One region of the Yersinia antarctica genome, then DNA from elsewhere that is predicted to be linked to it. Evidence: predicted binding sites of a transcription regulator. Region 1 holds the regulator's gene; each other region holds the start of a gene.

Region 1 (8,452 bases):
CTGAAACAAGAGAAAGCGCATCAGGCTTTTACTGAGAAAGAGACCGTTCGAGTATTGGATTACCAGCGTTGCATTGATGCTGCACATACCGGTAATGGTCAGGCCTATGACGCGCAATGCGGGAAGCTGTGGCAAGAAATACGCAGTAATAATAACCCAGATAAATAATAGTCCTGATAAAAGTGACCAGGATAACGGCAATTGAGCTAACAATAACGCTGCCAGCAGCAATACTGTCAATAGCCGTTTTGGCAGCAGTTATTAATTACGGATGAGGTTAGTGATGAATAAATTCAAATTAAATGCTTTAGCGGCGATAACCGCAACCTTTGGCTTGATGGGATATGCCAATGCTGATACCCGTAATCAACAACTTGTTGATCAACTCAGCACATTGAAAGTTAATTATAAATTGTTGGATAACCGTGCTGCTGAAAATGGCGTTGATTGCGCCAAACTGGGTGCCGACTGGGCATCATGTAATAAAATCATGATTACTCTGACCAACACCGGGGATGAGATAGTCGGCCAAGACTGGGCTATTTATTTCCATAGTATCCGCCAGATTCTGACCGTCGATAATAGCCAGTTTAAAATTACGCATCTGACGGGCGATTTGCATAAAATTGAACCTACCGCCAAATTCACCGGATTCCCCGCCAATCAAGCGGTTGAAATCCCTATTACTGGCGAATACTGGCAGTTGTTTGCCACTGACTTTATGCCGCGCTGGTATGCCACTGCTGGCGATGCTAAACCCAAAGTACTAAAAAATACCGATACCGAAGATATCAATGAGTATCTGACACAGTTTACTGGCGATCAGTGGAAACGCACCAAAGATGACAATAATGTGCTGATGACGCCGGAATCACGCTTTGTTAAAAACGAAGCGGTAAAAACGTTGTCTGTGGCTAACTTGCGTGGGCAAATAATCCCTACGCCTATGGAGATTAAGCTCTATAAACAGGATGTGGATCTGAGTCACGGGGTTGCGCTGGATCTGAGTGTATTGCCTAAAGCTGCCGCAGAGGCAGCTCAGCAGCGCTTCGAATTACTGGGTCTGAAGGCCAATTCAGCCGGTTTCCCGATAAAAACTGTGATTCAACCTGCCGCGTTTAAAGGTGACTTAGCGGTTTCCGGTGCTTACGAGCTGAAAATTGGCGAGAAAGGGGCACAGGTTATTGGTTTTGATCCGAGCGGCGTGTTCTATGGCCTGCAATCCATTCTATCGTTGGTTCCGACTGACGGCACTAAGACTATTGCCACTCTTGAGGCGAAAGATGCGCCACGTTTTGAATACCGGGGTGTGTTCCTCGATGTTGGCCGTAATTTTAAAACCAAAGATGCAGTGCTGCGCTTACTTGATCAGATGTCAGCTTATAAGCTGAACAAATTCCACTTCCATCTAAGTGATGATGAAGGCTGGCGTATTGAAATCCCAGGCTTGCCCGAATTGACCGATGTTGGTAGCAAACGTTGTCACGATTTGACGGAGAATACCTGCTTGCTGCCGCAATTGGGTTCTGGCCCAGACAGCAATAATATGGGTAGCGGCCATTTCACTCGTGATGATTATATTGAGATTCTGAAATATGCCAAAGCACGCCAGATTGATGTGATCCCTGAAATCGATGTGCCAGCACACGCCCGTGCAGCCGTAGTGTCGATGGAAGCCCGTTATAACAATCTAATGAAACAGGGCAAAGAAAAAGAAGCTAACGAATTCCGTCTGCTTGACCCGACTGATGATTCCAATACCACGTCAGTTCAGTTCTATGAGCGTAAAAGCTATCTCAACCCATGCCTCGACTCTTCTAAGCGGTTTGTCGATAAAGTGATTGGCGAAATGGCGCAGATGCATAAAGAAGCCGGTATGCCACTGACTACCTGGCACTTTGGTGGCGATGAAGCGAAAAATATCCGTTTGGGTGCGGGTTATCAGGACAAAAACGGGCCGATTGAAGCGGGTAAAGGCATTATTGATAAGAGTGTTGAAGATAAACCTTGGGCCAAATCACAAGTTTGTCAGGATATGGTCAAACAAGGCAAGGTGCAGGATGTTGAACATCTTTCCAGCTATTTTGCCATTGAAGTCAGTAAGTTGGTTAATGCTCACGGCATCGAGAAGATGCAGGCTTGGCAGGATGGGTTGAAAGACGCCAAAGACGCTAAAGCGTTTGCCACTAAACGCGTTGGTGTCAACTTCTGGGATACCCTCTATTGGGGTGGTGCTGACTCAATCAATGATTGGGCCAATAAAGGTTATGAAGTGGTCGCGTCAAATCCAGATTATGTCTACTTCGATATGCCATATGAAGTTAATCCGAATGAACGCGGTTACTACTGGGCAACCCGCTTTAATGACGAAGCGAAAGTATTCAGCTTCGCACCAGATAACATGCCGCAGAATGCCGAGACCTCAGTGGACCGCGATGGTAATCACTTTAGCGCGAAAAGCGATAAACCTTGGCCGGGTGTACATGGCATCTCGGGTCAGTCATGGAATGAAACCGTCCGCACTGATGAGCAGATGGAATACATGATCTTCCCGCGGATGTTGCCATTGGCCGAGCGTGCCTGGCATCGCGCTTCGTGGGAGCAAGATTACAAAGCGGGCCGCGAATATCAAGGTGGCCAGACGCATAGCGTCGATACCAAGGCGTTGGACATCGATTGGCAACGTTTTGCCAACATCATGGGCCAACGTGAACTGGCAAAACTGGATAAAGCCGGTGTGTCATATCGCCTGCCTGTCCCCGGTGCTCGGGTTGTGGCGGGGCAGTTGGAAGCCAATATCTCACTGCCGGGCCTGATTATCGAGTATTCAACTGATGGCGGTAAGCAGTGGCAGAAGTATGATGCGAAGGCAAAACCTACCGTGAGTGGCGAGGTGATGATCCGCTCCACCAGCCCAGACGGTAAGCGTAGTAGCCGTGCTGAGTCGGTTAAAGTCTGAAAATTGGTAATATCGAGCTGTGTCTAATGTTATCTCCTGTTTGCTTTATTTTTTGGCTAAACAAATTTAAGTGAAGTTGAGTTGATGGTTTTTCCCCCGGCAGGTCCGGGGTTTTTTTTGCTGTAAAATTGATGCAGCTCGCTAAAAGGGGGAGAGTCAATAAATGGGGGCGATAAACAGTGAATTTGTCACTCAGGAAAGATCAATAACGGGATAGATACCCAATGTTATTGGTGTTGCAGATAGCTAGCAGGCGAACGAACCCAGAACATCGCTAATACTCTAGTGGCTTTCAGTACCAAGGGGATAAATATCAAGGACATAAATAAGAACGACCACCTGACTCCCAACCGAGAGATACTCAGGTATAGAACGGGAAAGGTGGCCATCTTGCTGATAGCTTATGTTAACCAAACAGTAGAACCTATCAATCTGGATTAAACATAAGCCGTAGTGTATTCAGTGCTTAAAATCTTTATAAGATAATGCTTTCAAAGCACATTATCTTTTATCGTGTGCCGACTCGTTTTCACGGCAATCACCGGTCTCACAATGGCCGTACAGATACAGACTGTGATTGGTCAGCTTGATACCATGCTGTTTAGAAATTTCACGTTGAAGCGATTCAATGGATTCATTGCTAAACTCAATCACTTTGCCGCAATCCAGGCAAATCAAGTGATCATGATGATGCTGCTGCGTCAGCTCAAAGACTGATTTACCGCCTTCGAAATTGTGGCGGGTAACAATACCGGCATCATCAAACTGGTTCAGTACGCGGTAAACCGTGGCTAAACCAATCTCTTCACCAATATCGATCAGCTTTTTATAAAGATCTTCCGCGCTGACGTGGTGGCACGCCGGATCTTGCAACACTTCCAGAATTTTAAGCCGGGGCAGTGTTACTTTAAGGCCTGCGTTTTTTAAGGCTTTGTTGTTGTCAGTCATGCGGATTCAGTCCTGTTACTATCGTTTCAAATTAAGGCTGTTCAGCCTATGACATCCGTGGCGCAATAATTACAATTGCGTCTCATTATAGAACTGCTAGCCCCAAATGAAAACCGTGGTTGTTAACAAAGATATAATTGCACACTTTGTAAGATTAATCATGCAGTGTATTGATGAATGGGGATAACACATCATTTAAGTGTACAGTGACGAGGGATAAAGTTACAAATTTGTAGCAGTTTATTTTCATTTTGCGCGCAGGAAGATGTGGATATGTGGGCCGCTTAACAAAGCACAATCGGATAGCCGGACGCGCTGTTCACCATGGATGGGAGCTAAAGAGAGAGAGAACAACGTTATGACAAAAAGCACAGCTCAAAAGGATAAAAGGCAACGGAAACGCCCGGCAGTGTTGAACACGACCATAGCGTTTCCGACAGGCTTGATTAACCCACTATCTCAGACAGGCTCAGTTCTTCAGTAATCTGTTTTACCCATGCCTCAACCCGCTCATTGGTAAGTTCTGGCTGACGGTCTTCATCAATTGCCAGACCAATAAAGTGGTCGTCATCCGCCAGACCTTTGGACGCTTCAAAATGGTAGCCCGCGGTTGGCCAATGGCCCACGATTGCGGCACCACGTGGCTCAATGATGTCGCGCACGGTACCCATCGCATCACAGAAATATTCTGCGTAGTCTTCCTGGTCACCACAACCAAACAGCGCCACCAACTTGCCATTGAAATCGATCTCTTCCAGTGTTGGGAAGAAATCATCCCAATCACACTGCGCTTCGCCGTAATACCAGGTTGGGATCCCAATCAGCAAAATATCGAAGCCTTCTAAATCTTCTTTACTGCTTTTGGCAATGTCGTGAACCTCAGCAACATCTTTGCCCAGTTGCTTTTGGATCATCTTGGCAATGTTTTCAGTATTGCCAGTATCGCTGCCAAAGAAAATGCCTACAGTTGCCATATAGCTAAATACCTTTTAAATTCAAATAGTTATGCAAATTACTGAGCGTTCTGCCCAATATTATAACACATGTATAGGGCGACATAATGCCAGAGAACCCCATCAGGCTTTTATCAAGTTTATGCGATATTAAATTTTTGTGAGTCGCTCAACCTTATAACACCATTGCCGATAACCGTTGTGTAACTGAATAGTTGCAATTTGCGGTGCCAGGGGGAAACCCGTCAGATGAAGGTCTGCCGGCAAAGGAGTTGTCGTTAGCTGTATGAACGTCCTTTATTGCTTTTCGGTCATCAAATAACACCAGAGTCTCTAACGATAACTATCCGATATATAAGGGGAACGAACATGCAGTTTTTAAAAAATATTACTATCAGGGCGGCATTGCTTTGGGTACTTGGCGCATTTTGTCTGCTCTGGGGCGGTGTATCGGCCTATACCTTGTTATCACTCAACCAACTGACACAATCCTCCAACGCGAATACTGTGTTGGTTGAAAATATGAATTTGGTTAATCAGGGGACGGATCAATATTTCCGTATGGTGACACGTCTGTCTCGTTCAGTAGATTACCGCCAGAGCGGTAATATCGTGGATGCTGACAAAGAATTGAAATCATCCCATGTTGCATTGGAAAACCTGAAACAAAAGTTGGCAGAATTTAAAACTATTGACCATGCACAGTTAGACTCCGCTTTGGTTAGCGGCGTGATTGATGGATGGAGTGGGTTAATTGAACAAGGGGTTACGCCGCTGTATCAAGCTGCAATGGACAATAACAGCGCCGCTTATCAGGATTTAGCGAAAAAAACGGTACCTGCATTGAGTCGCCAGTATGGTTCAGTGGCTGAAAAGTTTAATCAGGCGGCATCAAAAGCTATCGGGGTGGCTAAAGATCAATTCTCTCATTTGACCAAAGTGAGCAGCATTACCCTTATCTCAGCGCTGATCGCCGGTCTGGTGATTTTACTGGCAACAGATCGCTATCTGGTTGCCAACCTGGTGCGCCCACTGGACGATATTCGCGAGCATTTTCGCGTGATTGCTTCTGGTCAGCTTGGTCTGCCTATTGCTGATTTTGGTCGCAACTGTGTTGGGCGGTTATTCCCGCTGCTGCGTGATGTACAAACCAGTTTGGTGAATACTGTTCAGGCAATTCGTAGTAACACCGATGGGATCTATCATGGTGCAGCCGAGATTTCAGCCGGTAACACCGATTTGTCATCCCGCACTGAGCAGCAAGCTGCGGCGCTTGAAGAAACAGCGGCTAGCATGGAGCAGTTAACCGCAACCGTAAAACACAATGCTGATAATGCACACCATGCCAGTCAACTGGCGGCGAATGCCTCCGCCACCGCGAAAAAGGGCGGAATATTGGTAGCAGATGTGGTTAACACCATGAATGAGATTTCAGCCAGTTCGCGGAAAATAGCCGATATCACGACGGTAATTAACAGCATTGCTTTTCAGACTAACATTTTGGCACTGAATGCAGCCGTTGAAGCCGCCCGTGCCGGTGAACAAGGTCGTGGCTTTGCTGTGGTTGCCAGCGAGGTGCGTAATCTTGCACAACGCAGTGCACAGGCCGCGAAGGAGATTGATGGCTTGATTAATGAGTCGGTTAGCCGTGTCAGTAGTGGTTCGGCCTTGGTGGAAAGTGCTGGTATTACTATGGATGAAATTGTTCGTTCCATCACCAATGTGACCGATTTAATGGGTGAGATAGCTTCTGCATCTGATGAACAGAGCAAAGGTATTAGCCAGGTCGGACAAGCGGTGGCAGAAATGGACAGTGTGACACAGCAAAATGCCGCGTTAGTACAGCAAGCTTCCCGTGCTGCGGCCTCGCTAGAAGAGCAGGCCACTCAGTTAAACCGGGCGGTGGCCGTGTTTAAACTAAAGGCAGATGACGAACGAGTAAAACCGGCAGTGAAAACACGGGCAAATCCGTTAACCGCAGCACCTGCCAGCGCGAGAGTGGATAACAACGCAAACTGGGAAACATTCTAAAAACCGCTAACAGCCCGGTGACTTCAGTATGAGCGGGGTAAAGTAAAAACGGCGTAGCGTAAGTGATTACGCCACGCCGTCGTGGTAACCGATAGGGTTAAAACCCTTCTTGTGAATGGGCTAATTGAGCCAGCAACATTTGTTCAATCAGCTCACTACGGCTGATGTTACGCTGCTCTGCAAGGCTGTTGAGAGCATCGACGGCATCGGCATTAATCTTCAGTTCCACGCGTCGTAAGCCACGCACTTTATCGCGCCGTAGTTGATTTCGCTTATTAATTCTAAGCTGCTCATCACGGGATAATGGATTTGTTTTCGGACGCCCCGGACGGCGTTCATCTGCGAACAGATCCAGCGTCGTGCGATCCGTTTGTTCTTTTGCCATAGGTAGCAGTACTACAAGGGATTTACATCAGAAAGCGTAACGAAGCCTTGTCTGACGATTCGGTTTACATGTTTCAGGTTGAGAACATAGCTTGAGCGCATTGAATAACCTATATACCAGCAGCCTGAATTTGCATTTGCACCGGTTACGATCTGTGAACAGCGACCGAAGTCCGCAGCAAAATTAGAGCGCGCCATAATACCCCAGCCAACTGAGCAACGACAATGCTTTACTGTGATTAGATTGTGCTAATTCGTTCTTTTTTGCACAATTTTTCCACAGGAAATACATTTTTTTTCCCCAGGGGATGATTTTTAATCAATCCCCATCGTGCGCTGTACTTTTTTTATTCAGCCTCTTTTTCATCGATGCTGTTTTCATCAATAAAGCGGTGGATAGCCCGCAAGACAGAATCCGGCTTTTCCGCATGTACCCAGTGGCCAGTCCCTGCGACCACATAGGCTCGGGCTTGCGGGAATTGGCGGGCAATATCATCACGATGGCTATCTTGAATATATGGCGACAGCTCACCGCGAATAAAGAGGATTGGGTGCGGCCACGGTGGAATAGGCTGCCAGCCGACAATATTTTCGTATTGATCCCAGAGTGTGGGCACATTAAACCGCCATTCGCCGTTGTGGAATGATTTCAATAAGAACTGAATGACCCCTTCTTCTTTTATCGACTCACGCATCAATTGAGCGGCTTCTTGTCGCTGGGTTATACCCGCAGTACTCACAGCATTGAGGGCAGTAAAGATAGTGTCGTGGCGGCGTACTTGATAGTTAACCGGGGCGACATCAATCGCGACCAGCTTTGCAATACGATGAGGAGCAATTGCTGTCAGTGCCATTGCCACTTTACCTCCCATCGAATGGCCGATGATAATGGCTTTCTCTATTGCGAGGTGGTCGAGCAGCTCCAGCACATCCTGCGCCATTGCAGGGTAATCCACTTGCGGTGAGCGGGGTGATAAACCATGGTCACGCATATCAACCTGAACCACGGTATGATCTCTTTGCAAGTCACGGGCCAAAACACCCAGGTTATCCAGATTACCAAATAGCCCATGAATCAGCATGATTGGCAGGGAAGGTGTGGCAGAAAGCGCGTTTTGTAAGCGGAAGTTTAATTTCATAGCGACGTTCATACTGAGAGATAATGTGGTTAGGATAT
Region 2 (8,452 bases), 800 kb from region 1:
CAGAGGGCACGCTGGCCTTCATTACTGAAGCGACACTGGATATAACACCGCTGCCTAAAGTTCGCCGTCTGGTGAATGTAAAGTATGACTCCTTCGATTCCGCTCTGCGTAATGCCCCGTTTATGGTGGAAGCCAAAGCACTGTCAGTGGAAACTGTGGACTCTAAAGTTCTTAATCTGGCCAAAGAAGATATTGTCTGGCACTCAGTAAAAGAGCTGATTACCGATATCCCTGATAAAGAGATGCTGGGGTTGAATATCGTTGAGTTTGCCGGTGATGATAAGGCACTGATCGATAGTCAAATGGAGGCACTTTGTCAGCGCTTGGATGACCTGATGTCTGCTCAGCAAGGCGGCGTTATTGGTTACCAGATTTGCAGTGAGTTAGCGGGTATTGAGCGCATCTATGGTATGCGCAAAAAAGCGGTTGGTTTGTTAGGCAACAGTAAAGGCCAGGCTAAGCCCATTCCGTTTGCGGAAGATACCTGTGTGCCACCACAACATTTGGCCGATTATATTGTCGAGTTCCGCCAACTGCTTGATAGCCACAATTTGAGCTACGGCATGTTTGGTCACGTGGATGCGGGGGTATTACATGTACGCCCAGCGCTGGATATGTGCGATCCACAGCAAGAAATGCTGATGAAACAGATATCTGACCAAGTGGTGCAACTGACGGCGCGCTATGGCGGCTTGCTATGGGGCGAGCACGGTAAGGGTTTCCGTGCAGAATACAGCCCTGACTTCTTTGGTGAAGTGCTTTACCACGAGGTGCGGCGCATTAAATCCGTTTTCGACCCGGATAATCGCTTAAATCCGGGGAAAATATGCTCACCGTTGGGCAGTGATGCGCCAATGATGAAAGTGGATACCTCAGCTAAACGCGGTACCTTGGACCGGCGTATTCCGTTAGCAGTAAGAACCTCATTCCGTGGTGCGATGGAATGTAATGGTAACGGTCTGTGCTTTAACTTTGATACACGTAGCCCGATGTGCCCGTCGATGAAGATTACCGGTGACCGTATTTATTCACCAAAAGGCCGGGCAACGCTGGTGCGAGAATGGTTACGGCTGCTATCTGAGCAAGGGGTTGACCCCATTGCACTAGAGAAAGGGCTGGCGACCAAACGCCCCAGCCTGCGTGGTTTGATTGAGAAAACCCGTAATACCTGGGCTGCCAGTCAGGGGGATTATGATTTCTCTCATGAAGTCAAAGAGGCGATGTCAGGTTGTCTGGCATGCAAAGCTTGCTCGACGCAGTGCCCGATAAAAATTGATGTACCGGGCTTCCGTTCCCGCTTCCTACAGTTGTATCACACCCGTTATCACCGTCCACTGCGTGACTATGTGGTGGCTGGAGTAGAGAGTTATGCGCCGTTAATGGCCAAAACCCCAAAAGTGTTTAACTTTTTCCTCAAACAGCCGTGGGTCAGGGAGCTAAGCCGGAAAAGTATTGGTATGGTGGACTTACCGATGCTTTCTAGCCCAACGTTGAAGCAATCATTATCCGGCCATTATGCCAGTACTATGACCCTTGAGCAGTTGGAGAAACTGTCTGAGTCAGAACGCCACCAGCATGTGCTGATCGTGCAGGATCCCTTCACCAGTTACTACGACGCTCAGGTGGTGGCGGATTTTGTTCACTTGGTCGAAAAACTGGGCTTCAATCCCGTGCTGTTGCCATTCTCACCCAACGGTAAAGCGCAGCACATTAAAGGTTTCCTGCAACGTTTTGCTAAAACGGCCCGTAAGACGGCAGATTTTCTTAATCGCATTTCGTTACTGGGGATACCAATGGTTGGGGTTGATCCGGCGCTGGTTCTTTGTTATCGCGATGAATATAAAGAGATTCTTGGTGATGCGCGCGGTGACTTTACGGTGCAATTGGTGCACGAGTGGCTACAGATGGCCCTGGCTGACCTGCCAGAGCAGCAGATGAGTGGCGAATCCTGGTACCTGTTTGGGCATTGCACCGAAACCACGGCACTACCTGCCAGCAGCCAGCACTGGGCAGCAATATTCTCCCGTTATGGTGCCAAACTGGAAAACGTCAGTGTCGGGTGTTGTGGCATGGCCGGAACTTATGGTCATGAAGCGAGGAACATCGATAACTCGTTGGGTATTTACGCGTTATCCTGGCAACAGGCGTTACAAAAGTTACCGGGTAAACGCTGTTTAGCCACAGGTTACTCTTGCCGGAGTCAGGTTAAACGTATTGAAGGCAATGGACTGAGACATCCGTTACAAGCTTTGCTTGAGCTGGTTTAACCTACGAGCTGACTATGCTATTTACTTCGTGCTACTTGCCGCCGCCTCGCAGAGGCAAAGCCCAAGGATGGGCTGAGTAATCAGAACAGCTATTGCTGCTGTAATTTCAACAACCAAGGGGAAAAGATGCTGTGGAAACGCACCGCAACGCTGGAACAGTTAAACCAGCAATGCCAGGGCTGTATGGTTGGGCATTTGGGCATTGAGTTTACCCGCCTCTCTGATAACGAAATAGAAGCCACGATGCCAGTAGACCAGCGGACGACTCAACCTTTCGGTTTACTTCATGGTGGTGCGTCGGTGGTGCTGGCGGAGTCGCTCGGTTCGATGGCCGGATATCTGTGTACCACCGAAGGCCAGCAAGTCGTGGGGTTGGAGATTAATGCTAACCACCTGAAAGCAGTACGTTCCGGGAAAGTTCGGGGTTGCTGTCGGGCCATTCATATCGGCCGCAGCCATCAGGTGTGGCAGATTGAGGTGTTTGATGAAGAAGACCATCTGTGTTGTACCTCGCGTTTAACCGTAGCCGTGTTGTCCCGATAAGGTCATTCCCCCACCAAATTACACGTGATTACCTGACTCAGGGCCACCAATGGCCCTGAGTGACGTCAGCAGCTCATGGCACTTGCTGCGGCTCCCTTCAGACAGTTTCATTTAGCCGATAAATGCGGCGAATCTCTATGATAGGTTTCCCCTGTGAGGGTTTTCAGCTAAAGTTAAAATAGAAATAGGTATTTTTTATGAATGTTTTAAATACTCAGCGGCTGACTGCGATTAGCCCTTAATATAGTAAGGGATTCGAGCGTCACCGAGGAATTTATTCATTTATTTCAGGGTGATAAAAGTGCACTTTTTCCTCCAGACCTCTTCGGCCATCGCAGCATGCTTACTCGTTGCCGCCTCATTCGAGGTTCAAACGGCACTTTTCTTAATATCCCTGCAAAACAAACGGTTGAAGTGATAATTATTATCACTACCATTGTAAATAATCTGTGTTGATTCTCCAATAATCAGCCAGCAAATTGTTAACCTGAAAAGATCAACCTAATGGGTGATTGCGAAATATAAGGTAGGGCATATGCAACAGGAATCAGTCGGGACATTTTCACTCGACGAGAATGTCTGGCAGGGCGTGACGATAACAGAGAGCGCTGCCGCACAAATTACACGACTCATGCAGCAAGATCCGCAAATTAAAGGATTGCAGCTTGGCGTGAAACAATCCGGTTGTGCGGGGTTTGCTTATGTAATGGATATGGCTAAAGAGCCCGCCAGCGACGCTCTGGTTTTCGAACAGGGCAGTGCCAAACTCTACGTACCGTTAAAAGCGATGCCGTTTATCGATGGCACCGAGGTGGATTATGTCCGCGAAGGGCTAAACCAGATTTTTAAATTTAATAATCCTAAAGCTCAGCATTCCTGCGGGTGTGGCGAGAGTTTTGGCGTTTGAGCGATGTAAACGAAATGACACGAAGCAATGTAGAGGTTCCAGATGATGTGCAGGCTTGGGTCAGCGATGGTCGTTACAAAGAAGGCTTTTTTACCCAGCTTGCGACTGATCAGTTAGCGAAAGGCCTTAGTGAAGATGTCATTCGCGCCATTTCAGCGAAACGTAATGAGCCTGAATGGATGCTGGAGTTTCGTCTTGGTGCTTATCGCAGTTGGCTCGAAATGGAAGAGCCTCACTGGCTGAAAGCCAATTATAAAAGTCTGGATTATCAGGACTACAGTTATTACTCCGCGCCGTCCTGTGGCAGTTGTGATGACAGTTGTGATTCGCAACCCGGTGCAGTGCAGCAATCGTCTGCGGACAGTGCGGCACCACGTGATCTGTCTGAACAGGCGATGAATGAGTACCTCACCGCAGAGGTTGAATCTGCCTTTGCTCAGCTAGGGGTTCCGGTGCGCGAAGGGGCCGAAGTAGCAGTAGACGCTATTTTTGACTCAGTTTCGGTTGCGACCACCTACCGTGGGAAATTAGCCGAACAAGGGATTATTTTCTGCTCATTTAGCGAAGCTATTCAGGAATACCCGGATTTGGTACGTAAATATCTGGGGTCGGTGGTACCGGCTAAAGATAACTTTTTTGCCGCGCTAAATGCGGCGGTGGCTTCTGATGGCACTTTTGTTTATGTGCCAAAAGGTGTGCGCTGTCCGATGGAGTTATCCACCTATTTCCGTATTAATGCGGCTAAAACAGGGCAGTTTGAACGCACCATTCTGATTGCTGACGAAGACAGTTATGTCAGCTATATCGAAGGGTGCTCAGCGCCAGTGCGAGACAGCTACCAGCTACACGCTGCGGTCGTTGAAGTCATTTTGCACAAAAATGCTGAAGTGAAATATTCAACGGTGCAGAACTGGTTCGCCGGTGCTGATAGCACTGGCGGTATTCTTAACTTCGTGACCAAACGTGCGTTGTGTGAAGGTGCGGGTTCAAAAATGTCATGGACTCAATCTGAGACTGGCTCCGCTATTACTTGGAAATATCCAAGCGTTATTTTACAGGGTGATAACTCAATCGGTGAGTTCTTCTCGGTGGCACTAACGAATGGCCACCAGCAAGCCGATACCGGTACCAAGATGATTCATATTGGCAAAAACACCAAATCAACAATTATTGCCAAAGGGATCTCTGCTGGGCATAGCCAGAACACCTACCGTGGTTTGGTGAAAATCCTGCCCGGTGCGGATAACGCACGTAACTTCACGCAATGTGATTCGATGTTGATTGGGCCGGACTCCGGTGCGCATACCTTCCCGTATGTGGAAGTGCGCAATAACTCAGCCCAATTGGAACACGAAGCGACAACATCAAAAATTGGCGATGACCAACTGTTTTATTGCTTGCAGCGTGGTATCAGTGAAGATGATGCCATCTCAATGATTGTTAACGGATTCTGTAAAGATGTGTTCTCCGAACTGCCGCTGGAGTTTGCCGTCGAAGCACAGAAACTGTTAGCCATCAGTCTGGAACACAGTGTCGGTTAAGTGTGAGTTGAAACACGCATTCGCAGAGTTTTGCGCTCTGGCGCACCAAGGAACCCTATGTTAAGCATTAAGAATTTAAAAGTCAGTGTTGAAGGTAATGAAATCCTCAAAGGTTTGGATCTGGAGATCAAACCCGGTGAAGTGCACGCCATCATGGGGCCAAACGGCTCAGGGAAAAGTACATTATCTGCCGCGTTGGCGGGGCGTGAAGAGTATGAGGTGACCGAGGGGCATATAACCTTTAAAGGGAAAGACCTGCTGGAGTTGGACCCAGAGGATCGCGCGGGTGAAGGCGTATTTTTGGCTTTTCAGTACCCAGTGGAAATTCCGGGTGTCAGTAACCATTTCTTCTTGCAAACTGCCGTCAATGCGGTGCGTAAATATCGCCAGCAAGAGCCATTGGACCGTTTTGATTTCGCTGATTTCATTGAAGAAAAAATTGAGTTACTGAAAATGCCGGCTGACTTGCTGACCCGTTCGGTTAATGTGGGCTTCTCCGGCGGCGAAAAGAAACGTAACGATATTCTGCAAATGGCGGCACTGGAACCCTCGTTATGTATTCTGGATGAAACCGACTCTGGGCTGGATATTGATGCGCTGAAAATTGTCGCTAACGGGGTTAACTCGCTACGTAACGAAAACCGTGCATTTATTATTGTGACTCACTATCAGCGTATCCTTGATTATGTAAAACCCGACTTTGTGCATGTGCTGTATCAGGGGCGGATCATTAAGTCAGGTGATTTCACATTGGTAAAACAGTTGGAGGAGCAAGGCTATGGCTGGCTTACCGACCAACAGTAAAATGCTGGAACAGCAGCATCTGCAACAAAAACAGCGCAGTGATGCACTGAAACAATTCGGTCAACTGTTTAATCTGCGCCAGCATGGCCATTCAACACAGGCCAGTGCGCACTGGCAACAGGTGTTACAGTTGGGTTTCCCGAGCTTTAAACATGAAGACTGGAAATACACGCCACTGGAACGTTTGCTGGTCAATAATTTCAGTTTCGCCAGCCCTGCGCAGGTGACGGCTAGCCAACGCGATGAACTGTCGTTGGTGCAAGATGCTCATCGTTTAGTCTTTATTGATGGCCGATATGCACCTGAACTCAGTGATATTGAGTGTGGCCCTTATCAACTGACCAACCTGAGTGGAAATACGCAGTTTCCTCCGGCGATCCAGTCTGAGGTGTTTTTGCATCTGACGGAAAGTCTGGCGCAGGAAAGTCTGCATATCCGATTGCCGGTGGGGAAACACAGTGAGAAGCCGCTCTATCTGCTGCATATCAGCTCAGGCAATGATTCTGACGTTGTGAATACCAGTCACTACCGACACCATCTGGTGATTGAAGCTAATGCACAGGCTGAAGTGATTGAACATTTCGTCAGTCTGAGTGAGCAGCCTCACTTTACCGGCGCACGGCTTACCATTGAGGTAGGTGATAATGCTGAACTACGCCATTGTAAGTTGGCATTTGAAACCCCTCACAGCTATCACTTTGCCCATAATGATCTGGTATTAAGTCGTGATGCGCGGGCGCGTAGTTATAGTTTCCTGCTGGGTGCCGGGTTGACCCGTCATAATACCAGCGCCCAGCTGAACGGCGAAGGTGCTACGTTATCCATTAATAGCTTGCTGCTCCCGATAGGGCGCGAAATCTGCGATACCCGCAGCTATCTGGAGCACAACAAAGGTTATTGTGAAAGCCGCCAGTTACACAAAACCATTGTGCGTGAACGGGGTAAAGCTATCTTTAACGGCATGATTAAAGTGGCTCAACATGCATTAAAAACTGACGGCCAGATGACCAACAATAATTTACTGTTGAGTAAATTGGCTGAAGTTGATACCAAGCCACAGTTAGAGATTTATGCTGATGATGTGAAATGCAGTCATGGTGCGACGGTTGGGCGCATTGATGCGGAACAGCTTTTTTATCTGCAATCGCGCGGGATTAATCAGGCTGATGCGCAACAGATGATTATTTTTGCCTTTGCAGCCGAATTGACGGAAGCCATTCACAGCGATGCCATTCGCAAAGTGGTGCTGGCGCGGATTGCTGAGCGCTTAGCCGGAGAATCGCTATGAGTTTCCCTATCGAACAGGTCAGAGCTGACTTTCCACTGCTGAGCCGTCAGGTTAACGGCCAGCCGCTGGCCTATCTGGACAGCGCCGCCAGCGCACAGAAGCCACAAGTGGTCATCGACAGGGAGCTTAACTTTTATCGTGAGGGTTATGCCGCAGTCCATCGTGGTATCCATACCCTAAGTAGCGAAGCGACCCAACAGATGGAAGCGGTGCGCAGCCAGGTTGCGGGTTTTATTAATGCCGCCTCGGCTGAAGAGATTGTTTTCGTTAAAGGGACTACCGAGGCCATCAACCTGGTGGCTAACAGTTATGGCCGTCATTTCCTGAGCGCCGGTGACAGCATCATCATCACTGAGATGGAGCATCACGCCAATATTGTGCCGTGGCAGATGTTAGCAACTGACTTGGGTGTTGAAATTCGTATCTGGCCGCTGACGGCGACCGGGGAACTTGAGTTGGCGGCATTGGCGGGCTTGATTGATGATACCACCCGGTTGTTGGCGATTACTCAGGTTTCCAATGTATTGGGGACCGTGAATCCCATACAGCAGATTGTTGCTCAGGCTAAAGCTGCTGGTCTGGTGGTGCTGGTGGATGGTGCGCAGGCTATCATGCATCAATCGATAGATGTGCAGGCATTGGATTGTGATTTTTATGTCTTCTCCGGCCATAAACTTTATGGGCCGTCAGGCATTGGTATTTTATACGGCAAGAGTGAACTGCTACAACACATGCCGCCATGGGAAGGGGGCGGTTCGATGATCAAAACCGTTAGCCTGACGCAAGGTACCACTTTTGCTGATGCGCCATGGCGTTTCGAGGCTGGTTCACCCAATACCGCAGGCATTATGGGGCTGGGTGCGGCAATCAGTTATGTTACTGATGTTGGACTTGCGCAGATCCAGCACTATGAGCAGTCGCTGATGCAGTATGCCTTGGAGCAACTGGGTCAGGTAAACAGCCTGACACTTTATGGCCCGCAAGCCCGTGCCGGGGTTATCGCGTTTAATTTAGGGGTGCACCACGCGTATGATGTTGGCAGTTTCCTTGACCAATACGGTATCGCGATTCGTACTGGTCATCATTGTGCCATGCCTCTGAT
Region 3 (8,452 bases), 600 kb from region 1:
GCTCGTTATTGCCATCATTAGCCTGTGGACACCGCTTGCACATCCACAAATTGCGGCACGCTGGTTTACGCTACCCAATCTTTTTTTGTTCTTACCGGTGCCATTATTGGTAGTCCTGGCTAGTTGGGTATTACTGCGCTCAGTTAAACGGGGTGGGCATTATGCCCCCTTCCTATTGACGTTATTGCTGGTGTTCCTTGGCTATAGCGGTTTGGGTATTAGCATTTGGCCTTATCTTATTCCGCCATCCATTACTTTGTGGCAAGCGGCAGCTCCGCCGCAAAGTCTGGGTTTTATGCTGGTCGGCGCACTCTTTATTATTCCTATTATTTTGGTTTACACCTTCTGGAGCTACTACGTATTCCGAGGGAAAATCCATCACGATCAAGGTTACCACTAAGTACCAAGTGGATAATGACAATCATGGGCTAGTTCGCTGGCCCTGATATGTTCTTATAGTGAATATTAGAATTTGTATGCATGAGACTTATATGTCTGAAAATAAAACGATAAAATCACAAACAGCCCTTCAGCCAACTGAACAGCTAAAATCGCCTTGGTGGAAGAAGATCGGCTGGATGTTACTTATTTGGTGCGGTAGCGTACTGACTTTATTCGCAGTTTCTATGTTGTTTCGTATGATGATGACTGCGGCCGGCATGAAGTCCCATTAACGCTTACATGACACGATGAACATACGGTAAGGTTGCCACGTTTATTGGTCAAAGGAATATTATGTTATGAAACGTTACCTCATCCCCTTGGTTAATCAGATAGCTTTACTGATGATGCTACTGGGTTTACTGGGCCTTGCCGGTATGACTATCTCGTCATGGATGGCGCAAAGTATTCAGGGTAACGCGCATGCCATCAACAAAGCAGGCTCGCTACGCATGCAAAGCTACCGGCTGCTTTCAATGGTACCGTTAAATAATGGTGATTTGCCCTACCTGGTTGCACTCGAGCAGGATAAAACCAGTAGCGACTTACAACATGCGTTACAGCGAGAAGGGTTAACCAGCCAATATCAACAAATAGAGCGTTACTGGCAAACCACGCTAAAACCACAGTTGCTACAAGCTAAACATCCCGATGACGTTGCCGTCAACGTGGCAGACTTTGTCCACCAGCTAGATGCTCTGGTATTAGCCATTGACCATAAAACTGAACAACGCTTGTTATTGGTTACCATGATTCAACTGGTGTTCATTGTTCTGACAATGAGTTTACTATTGGCCACTATCTATTATTTGCGCCGCCGCATACTGCGTCCATGGCTGCAATTAATCTCCATGGCGAATGCGATTGGTCGCGGTGATTTCAGCAAACGCTATACGCTGTCTTATCAACGAGATGAAATGGGAATGCTGGGTACCGCATTGAATCGAATGTCGCAGGAACTTTCTTTGATATACAGTGACTTGGAGCAACGAGTTACTCAAAAAACCGCTGATTTACAACAAAAAAATCAAGTATTAGCCTTTCTATATCATAGTAGCCGTCAATTACATACCCACCAACCATTAAGCGAGCGCTTAGTTCCAATTATCGAGCAGCTACAAACACTGACACCATTGGAAAATGTGCAGATCTGTTTATATGAAAATCATCTTTATCGCGATCATCTCGCTGATAACGCCGATGGCGAATATCTGCCGCCCCAAAACAGCCCGGCACAACTCACTATTAGCAGCTCATCTGGCGGAGTGAGTAGTGCTGTTTTGCGGGAATCTTTGAGTTGGAGTCTGAGTGATAAGCTTGGTCAATATGGGTTGCTACTGGCAAAACTACCCACTGATAAATCACTCAATTCAGATCAGCAGCAACTGATCAATATGCTGGTGGAGCAACTGAGCAGTACATTGGCACTGGAAAGCCAAGCCCGGCATCAGCAGCAATTATTATTGATGGAAGAGCGTTCAGCCATTGCCCGGGAACTGCATGACTCCATCGCCCAGTCGCTTTCCTGCCTCAAAATTCAAATCAGTTGTTTGCAGATGCAAGCGCCCGACATGCCGGAACCCAGTAAACTTTTAGTACAGCAAATGCGCGATGAACTTAACATCGCCTACCGCCAGCTACGTGAATTACTGACGACCTTCCGCCTGAAGCTAAATGAGGCAACATTACAAGCGGCACTTCAGACTTTGGTAAATGAATTCAGCGAGCGAGCCAGTTTACCCATTACCCTCGAGTTTAACTTGCCGTCAGACTGTGTCCCCGACCATCAAGCCATTCATATGGTTAACATTGCCCGTGAAGCACTGAACAACATTTATAAGCATGCTCACGCCAGTATCGCCACAGTCAGGGTTACTGTTGAGCAAGGTGATGTCATCATGTCCATCCGCGATAACGGCTGTGGGATTGGACAGGCCAGCGAGCGGCCTAATCATTACGGTTTGATCATTATGCAGGATCGGGCAAATAGCCTGAATGGTGACTGTAACATCCGCCAACGGGACGATGGCGGAACAGAAGTTCAGGTGCGATTTGCTCCAGATAATGACTCTCTTGACTGATGCTTTCTGTCCAGATGGCCTATCTCTACCGCTTCGTGGCTAGATCTGGTAATCAATCACCACCTCATCTGCTGCCTCTGCCAACACTTTCTCTTTAATATCATGCAAAGAAAGTGTTGGATTACAGAGCTGTATAAAGAACCAAATGAAGTTACGTTGTAACTGACCTCGTTTTAGCCCTAGCCAAACAGTATTAGCATCAAACAAGTGTTCGGCATTTAGTCGTACTAACCCTTTATCACGATGTGCCTCGTAGGACATATCCGCCAGAATGCCGACCCCCATGCCGAGTTCAACATAGGTCTTAATTACATCAGAATCTTGTGCACTGAGTGCAATATCGGGTGTCAGTCCAGCATTTTTGAAGGCATTGTCCAAACGTGAGCGGCCAGTAATCCCCTGACGATAGGTAATCAATGGCAACGTACTCAGCGTTTCAAGGGTGATATTAGGGTCTTGTGTTAGCGGGTGATTATCCGGCACGACAATAGCGTGGTGCCAGCGATAATAAGGAAACGTGGCGACAGACTCGTCACTCATTAATAGTTCAGTAGCAATACCAATATCCGCTTCACCGGAATGCAGCATGGCTGCAATCTCTTGCGGGTTCCCCTGGCTAATAACTAACTTAACTTGCGGGTATAACAGGCGGAATTCTTTAATCACCCGAGGCAAACTGTAGCGAGCTTGAGTGTGTGTGGTAGCAATATGCAACTGTCCACTATCATTATTGCTGAATACATCAGCCAGACGGCGGATTTGATTAGCATCATTCAGCATGCGTTCGGCTACTGTCAGCAACTCCTTGCCCGGTTCAGTCATCCCGAGCAACCGTTTTCCTCGTCGAACGAAGATCTCAATACCCAATTCTTCTTCTAGTTCGCGAATATGCCGGCTAACACCCGATTGTGAGGTAAATAAAGTATTAGCCACTTCGGTCAGGTTATAGTTGCAACGGGCTGATTCCCGAATAATTTTAAGCTGCTGGAAATTCACATTTAGCCCCTTTTGATTTCACTCTATTTGGTAGATAGATTTACGGGGGAAAATGGCCACCAACAAATACAAAAAAACCGTTGCTTATGTTTTTTTGTGCTAAGTAAAGCTTATGGCATACGTAAATCACTATACTATGGTGGTAAAAATTGAAATAACCCAAATTATCAAAAAGATAGGGGAAATAGAGGGGCTTCTAATTTTGGGGAAGAAATTAAAATCAGCTATATTTAATTACTTTTTAATATACCCAGAGCTATTGGTATTGCCGGTAGAGCGCCGACTCCCCTACTGATGCGTCAGTTACCCAGAGGATCGTACTTTGCCGTTAGACGCCCTTTTGGCTCGGTGCTAAAATCGCTTAATAAAATTCATCTGCCAAGACTTTATCTCCTTCATATTCATGCCAGGGAGTGAGTTGACATTGATGTTATTCAGCCTTTTATGTATGTAAGGCTGTTCAGGAGTTACTCATGCCATTGGCTATTATCGCACTCACCATTGCTACCTTTGGCATTGGTACCAGCGAGTTTGTAATTATGGGGTTATTGCCGGAAGTTGCCCATGACTTGGGGGTCAGTATCCCTAAAACCGGGATGTTGGTTTCTGTTTATGCCATGGGTGTGGTAATCGGCGCACCTTTATTGGCTATTGCAACGGCGCGAATCCCGCGTAAATCCACACTTTTGGGTTTAATTGTCCTGTTTATTATTGGCAATGTCCTGTGTGCATTGGCACAAACCTATAACTTATTGATGGCTGCCCGTATTATTGCAGCGCTCTGCCATGGCACTTTCTTTGGTTTGGCATCGGTGGTCGCCACTGATTTGGTCCAACCTAACCGCCGGGCGCGGGCAATAGCATTAGTCTTTATGGGTGTCACACTGGCAAATGTACTTGGTGTGCCATTAGGTACAGCAGTTGGACAAGCTTTTGGTTGGCGAGCCGCTTTCTGGGGTGTCAGTGCTATTGGTATTGTAGCTATCATCGCGGTAATCGCCTGGTTACCGAATAATATTCCGATGAAGAGAATCAGTCCTAAGCTGGAATTCAAAACCCTGATGCAGAAAAAAGTGCAAACCGCCTTACTGCTATCAGTATTAACCAATGCCAGCCTGTTTACTGTTTTCACTTATATTGCACCATTATTGCGTGAGGTGACGCGAGTTTCTGAACATGGCGTTACTGTGGTGTTATTGATTCTTGGGGTTGGGTTGTCCATCGGCAGCGTGATGGGAGGTCGTTTAGGCGACAAAAACCTGGTGGGATCCATGACCCGACTAATCGCCATACTGATAGCTATCCTGCTGGCGCTGCATTACACCATTGGTTTCTATTTACCGGCACTACTGACATTGTTTATCTGGAGTATTGTGGCTTTTGCCTTGTGCCCAATGTTACAACTATTAGTAGTGGATCAGGCCCGTGACGCCCCTAATCTGGCATCAACCTTTAACCAAAGCGCGTTCAATTTAGGTAATGCATTGGGCGCCTGGTTCGGTGGCACCTTGCTGGCTTTTGGTCTGCAATTACAGCAACTTCCGCTGGCTGCAATGGTCGTGATGGTTATCGCACTGGTCACTATGTTGCGTTTAAGATTGCATTTCCGTCGAACGGCAATTGTAAAACCCATCAATTAAGCAATCAATTCATCTTGCCCTACATATCTGTGGGGCAAATGCGCCGTTGCAGCCTATCGCTCTCTTTTTATGCAAATAATTATCATTAACATTGGTTGATGTTATAGTTTATCCCTTTATAAGCCACAACCTCTGCTGGCTGATGACCAAGAATAAAACATCATAGGATAAGAAGGATAAACTGTGACCACAGGATCAACCGCAGCAAAACCCACGCATCGCCCAGTTCCACCGCGTCTGGTTCAGGTGAAAAAGATAGTGGATACCTCACCGCATTTACGTCGAATCACCTTCCATAGCCCGACATTGCAGAATTACCCGTCTGATTGCGCGGGCGCTCATTTGAAAATCTTCCTACCTTTGGCGAGCCAAACTCAGCCGGAACTGCCAGTACTTGGTGAAAAAGGTCCAATCTGGCCTGCCGCCGAGGTCCGTCCGATTGTTCGAACCTATTCTGTTCGTGCTTCTCGCCCAGAACTGAGTGAGCTGGATATTGAGTTTGCTATTCATGATCACCGTGGTCCGGCGGTCGATTTTGCCCGCAATGCCAAAGTCGGTGATTGGTTAGGGATTACCAATCCTGGTGGACCGGAAACTATGTTGCCAGCAGCGGCATACAGCTATCTAGTGGGTGACCCCGCCTCACTGCCCGCTATTGCCGCCTTACTGGAAACCCTGCCTGCAAATGCCGAAGGCCATGCCATCATCCGTGTAGATAGCCCGCAAGATGTATTGAATCTGATTAAACCTGCCGGGTTGGAACTGAGTTGGGTCATTGGGGGTACGGAAAAAACAGGTGATGTGATAACCCAATTCTGTGCGCTGAATCTGCTGATGGAAGAGTCAACATTCTGGCTGGCTGGAGAAGATAGCATGGTGGTGCAATTGCGCCGTTATCTGCGCCGAGAAAAAGGGTGTGAGCGGCAGCAACTTTATGCTGTACCCTACTGGCGCGAAGGGCTGAATGAAGAAGATTATCACCATAAGCGCCATGAAGTTATGGACAATATTGACGAGTAAGATTAATTAATATCTGTAAAATCAATGGACATTACCCTGTAGTGTCCGTTTTCATAGCTATTTTTTTTACCCTTTCCAGTTAAAACCTTGTAAATTTTCTGCGACAATTCCCTGTTATTTGTTAGTCTTAAAGCTACTTAGCCTACAATATGGCACTTAATTATCATTAAATGGCTCTAATGCCCGTTTAATGCAGTAAAGTTATTAGGAGCGCTCTCGAAATGAAGTCGCAAAATGATCCTGGCCGATCTAAATCTCGCCATCACGAATACTCCCTCATCCTGCCGATCATTGCATTGGTCATTCTTAATAGCTGGGGTGATACCAGCAATTTTGCTGCTGTTATTGTTATCAACCTGATCGCACTTGTGGGTATCCTGAGCAGTGCTTTTAGCGTAGTGCGCCATGCCGACGTATTAGCACACCGCCTGGGAGAACCCTATGGCTCTTTAATCCTCAGTCTGTCGGTTGTTGTGCTTGAGGTCAGTTTGATCTCAGCCATGATGGCAACAGGTGATGCCGCACCCGCCCTGATGCGCGATACGCTCTATTCAATCATCATGATTGTGATTGGTGGATTGGTCGGTGTTTCCTTGCTGCTCGGCGGTCGAAAATTTGCTACCCAGCATGTCAATCTGGTAGGCATTAAACAGTATCTGATGGCTATATTCCCGCTGGCTATCATTGTGTTGGTGCTACCGAGTACCCTGCCCGGCGGCAACTTTAGCGTGGCTCAATCACTGGTTGTCGCAGCAATTTCAGCCGCGATGTACGGTGTTTTTCTGCTGATTCAAACCAAAACGCACCAAAGTCTATTTGTGTATGAACATGAGGATGAAGGTGACGACCCGAGTGACCCTCACCATGGTAAGCCATCCTCACACAGTAGCTTGTGGCACACATTTTGGTTGTTAATTCATTTAATAGCAGTAATAGCCGTTACCAAATTTGATGCCAACCCATTAGAAGCACTGCTTACTGAGTTAAATGCACCGGCTAAATTTACCGGTTTCCTGATTGCTCTGCTAATCCTCTCCCCTGAAGGATTAGGGGCGTTAAAAGCGGTGCTGGCTAATCAGGTACAGCGTGCGATGAACCTGTTCTTCGGCTCAGTGCTGGCAACCATTTCACTGACCGTTCCTGCGGTTACCTTGATTGCGGTAATCACCGGGCAAGAGTTGAACTTTGGTCTGGAAGCGCCACATATCGTGGTGATGGTCAGCGTGTTGATTTTGTCGCAAATATCATTTTCCACCGGCAGAACCAACGTACTTAATGGTACCGCCCATCTGGCGCTATTTGCCGCTTATATGATGACTATCATGCTGTAACTTCATGCCCGCCAAGGGATAAGCAAAGGGCAAGCGTTTATCGCGCTTGCCCTTTTTTATCGGGTCATCCATTCATAACACTGAGTTATGAATAGGCATTTAGAGTGTGTTGGCAGAGTGCAGAGCGGACACAGTCCTGTTTATCAAAGCGGATGATACCAATCATTTCATCCTCAGCAAAACGCTCCAGCGCGTCACTGAGACCTGATTTCACACCACGCGGAAGGTCGCATTGGGTGATATCGCCATTAACGATGACCGTAACATTTTCACCGAGACGGGTTAGGAACATCTTCATTTGGCTGGCGGTTACATTTTGTGCCTCATCGAGGATCACTACCGCATTCTCAAAGGTACGCCCGCGCATATAGGCGAAAGGCGCAATTTCCACTTTGCCGATTTCTGGGCGCAGGCAGTATTGCATGAAAGACGAGCCGAGCCGGCGCAGCAGAATGTCATACACCGGGCGGAAGTAAGGCGCGAACTTCTCAGAGATATCACCAGGTAAGAACCCCAGATCCTCATCAGCCTGTAGTACAGGTCGCGTCACAATTATCCGATCAACTTCTTTGTGAATCAGTGCTTCTGCGGCCTTAGCCGCGCTGATAAAGGTTTTACCACACCCAGCTTCGCCGGTCGCAAAGATGAGCAGTTTATTGTCTATGGCTGATAAGTAATGACCTTGAGCTTCCGTACGCGCCTGAATAACGGAGGTATCACGGCTATCCCGTGCCATACCTATTGATTCAACACCGCCCATTTGCACTAACGATGTCACGTTTTCTTCCTCACGTTGACGATGGCTACGTGAATCACGTCTAATTACGCGTTTCGCTTCACGACGAGCTTTGATCACTGCTTTCTGTCTTCCCATAGTGGCACCTTACAGTTTGTTTCACCTACCGCAGCAGCGGTTGCCTGCGCGATTATATCCGTCATACTT

The links. The regulator Fur, encoded in region 1, represses iron uptake genes when iron is present. The targets are predictions, from matches to a motif close to ATAATAATGAGAACNACTATCAA.
Positions count from the first base shown of each region.
Region 2: the regulator Fur is predicted to act here: its motif matches at 3,225-3,247, upstream of sufA (Fe-S cluster assembly scaffold SufA).
Region 3: the regulator Fur is predicted to act here: its motif matches at 5,228-5,250, upstream of ACWJJO_RS09755 (siderophore-interacting protein).

Region 1 covers NZ_JBSJQF010000001.1:1,512,202-1,520,653, forward strand. The annotation lists gene chiQ (ChiQ/YbfN family lipoprotein) at 1-168, shown strand, start outside; gene ACWJJO_RS06990 (beta-N-acetylhexosaminidase) at 284-2,959, shown strand; gene fur (ferric iron uptake transcriptional regulator) at 3,461-3,907, opposite strand; gene fldA (flavodoxin FldA) at 4,354-4,881, opposite strand; gene ACWJJO_RS07005 (methyl-accepting chemotaxis protein) at 5,230-6,891, shown strand; gene ybfE (LexA regulated protein) at 6,989-7,276, opposite strand; gene ybfF (esterase) at 7,623-8,414, opposite strand.
Region 2 covers NZ_JBSJQF010000001.1:2,309,707-2,318,158, forward strand. The annotation lists gene ydiJ (D-2-hydroxyglutarate dehydrogenase YdiJ) at 1-2,267, shown strand, start outside; gene ACWJJO_RS10645 (hotdog fold thioesterase) at 2,394-2,810, shown strand; gene sufA (Fe-S cluster assembly scaffold SufA) at 3,346-3,717, shown strand; gene sufB (Fe-S cluster assembly protein SufB) at 3,732-5,258, shown strand; gene sufC (Fe-S cluster assembly ATPase SufC) at 5,316-6,062, shown strand; gene sufD (Fe-S cluster assembly protein SufD) at 6,037-7,350, shown strand; gene sufS (cysteine desulfurase SufS) at 7,347-8,452, shown strand, end outside.
Region 3 covers NZ_JBSJQF010000001.1:2,108,794-2,117,245, reverse strand. The annotation lists gene cydB (cytochrome d ubiquinol oxidase subunit II) at 1-400, shown strand, start outside; gene ACWJJO_RS09775 (DUF2474 domain-containing protein) at 492-674, shown strand; gene narX (nitrate/nitrite two-component system sensor histidine kinase NarX) at 741-2,522, shown strand; gene cbl (HTH-type transcriptional regulator Cbl) at 2,562-3,518, opposite strand; gene ACWJJO_RS09760 (MFS transporter) at 3,992-5,158, shown strand; gene ACWJJO_RS09755 (siderophore-interacting protein) at 5,342-6,178, shown strand; gene chaA (sodium-potassium/proton antiporter ChaA) at 6,400-7,509, shown strand; gene phoH (phosphate starvation-inducible protein PhoH) at 7,595-8,383, opposite strand.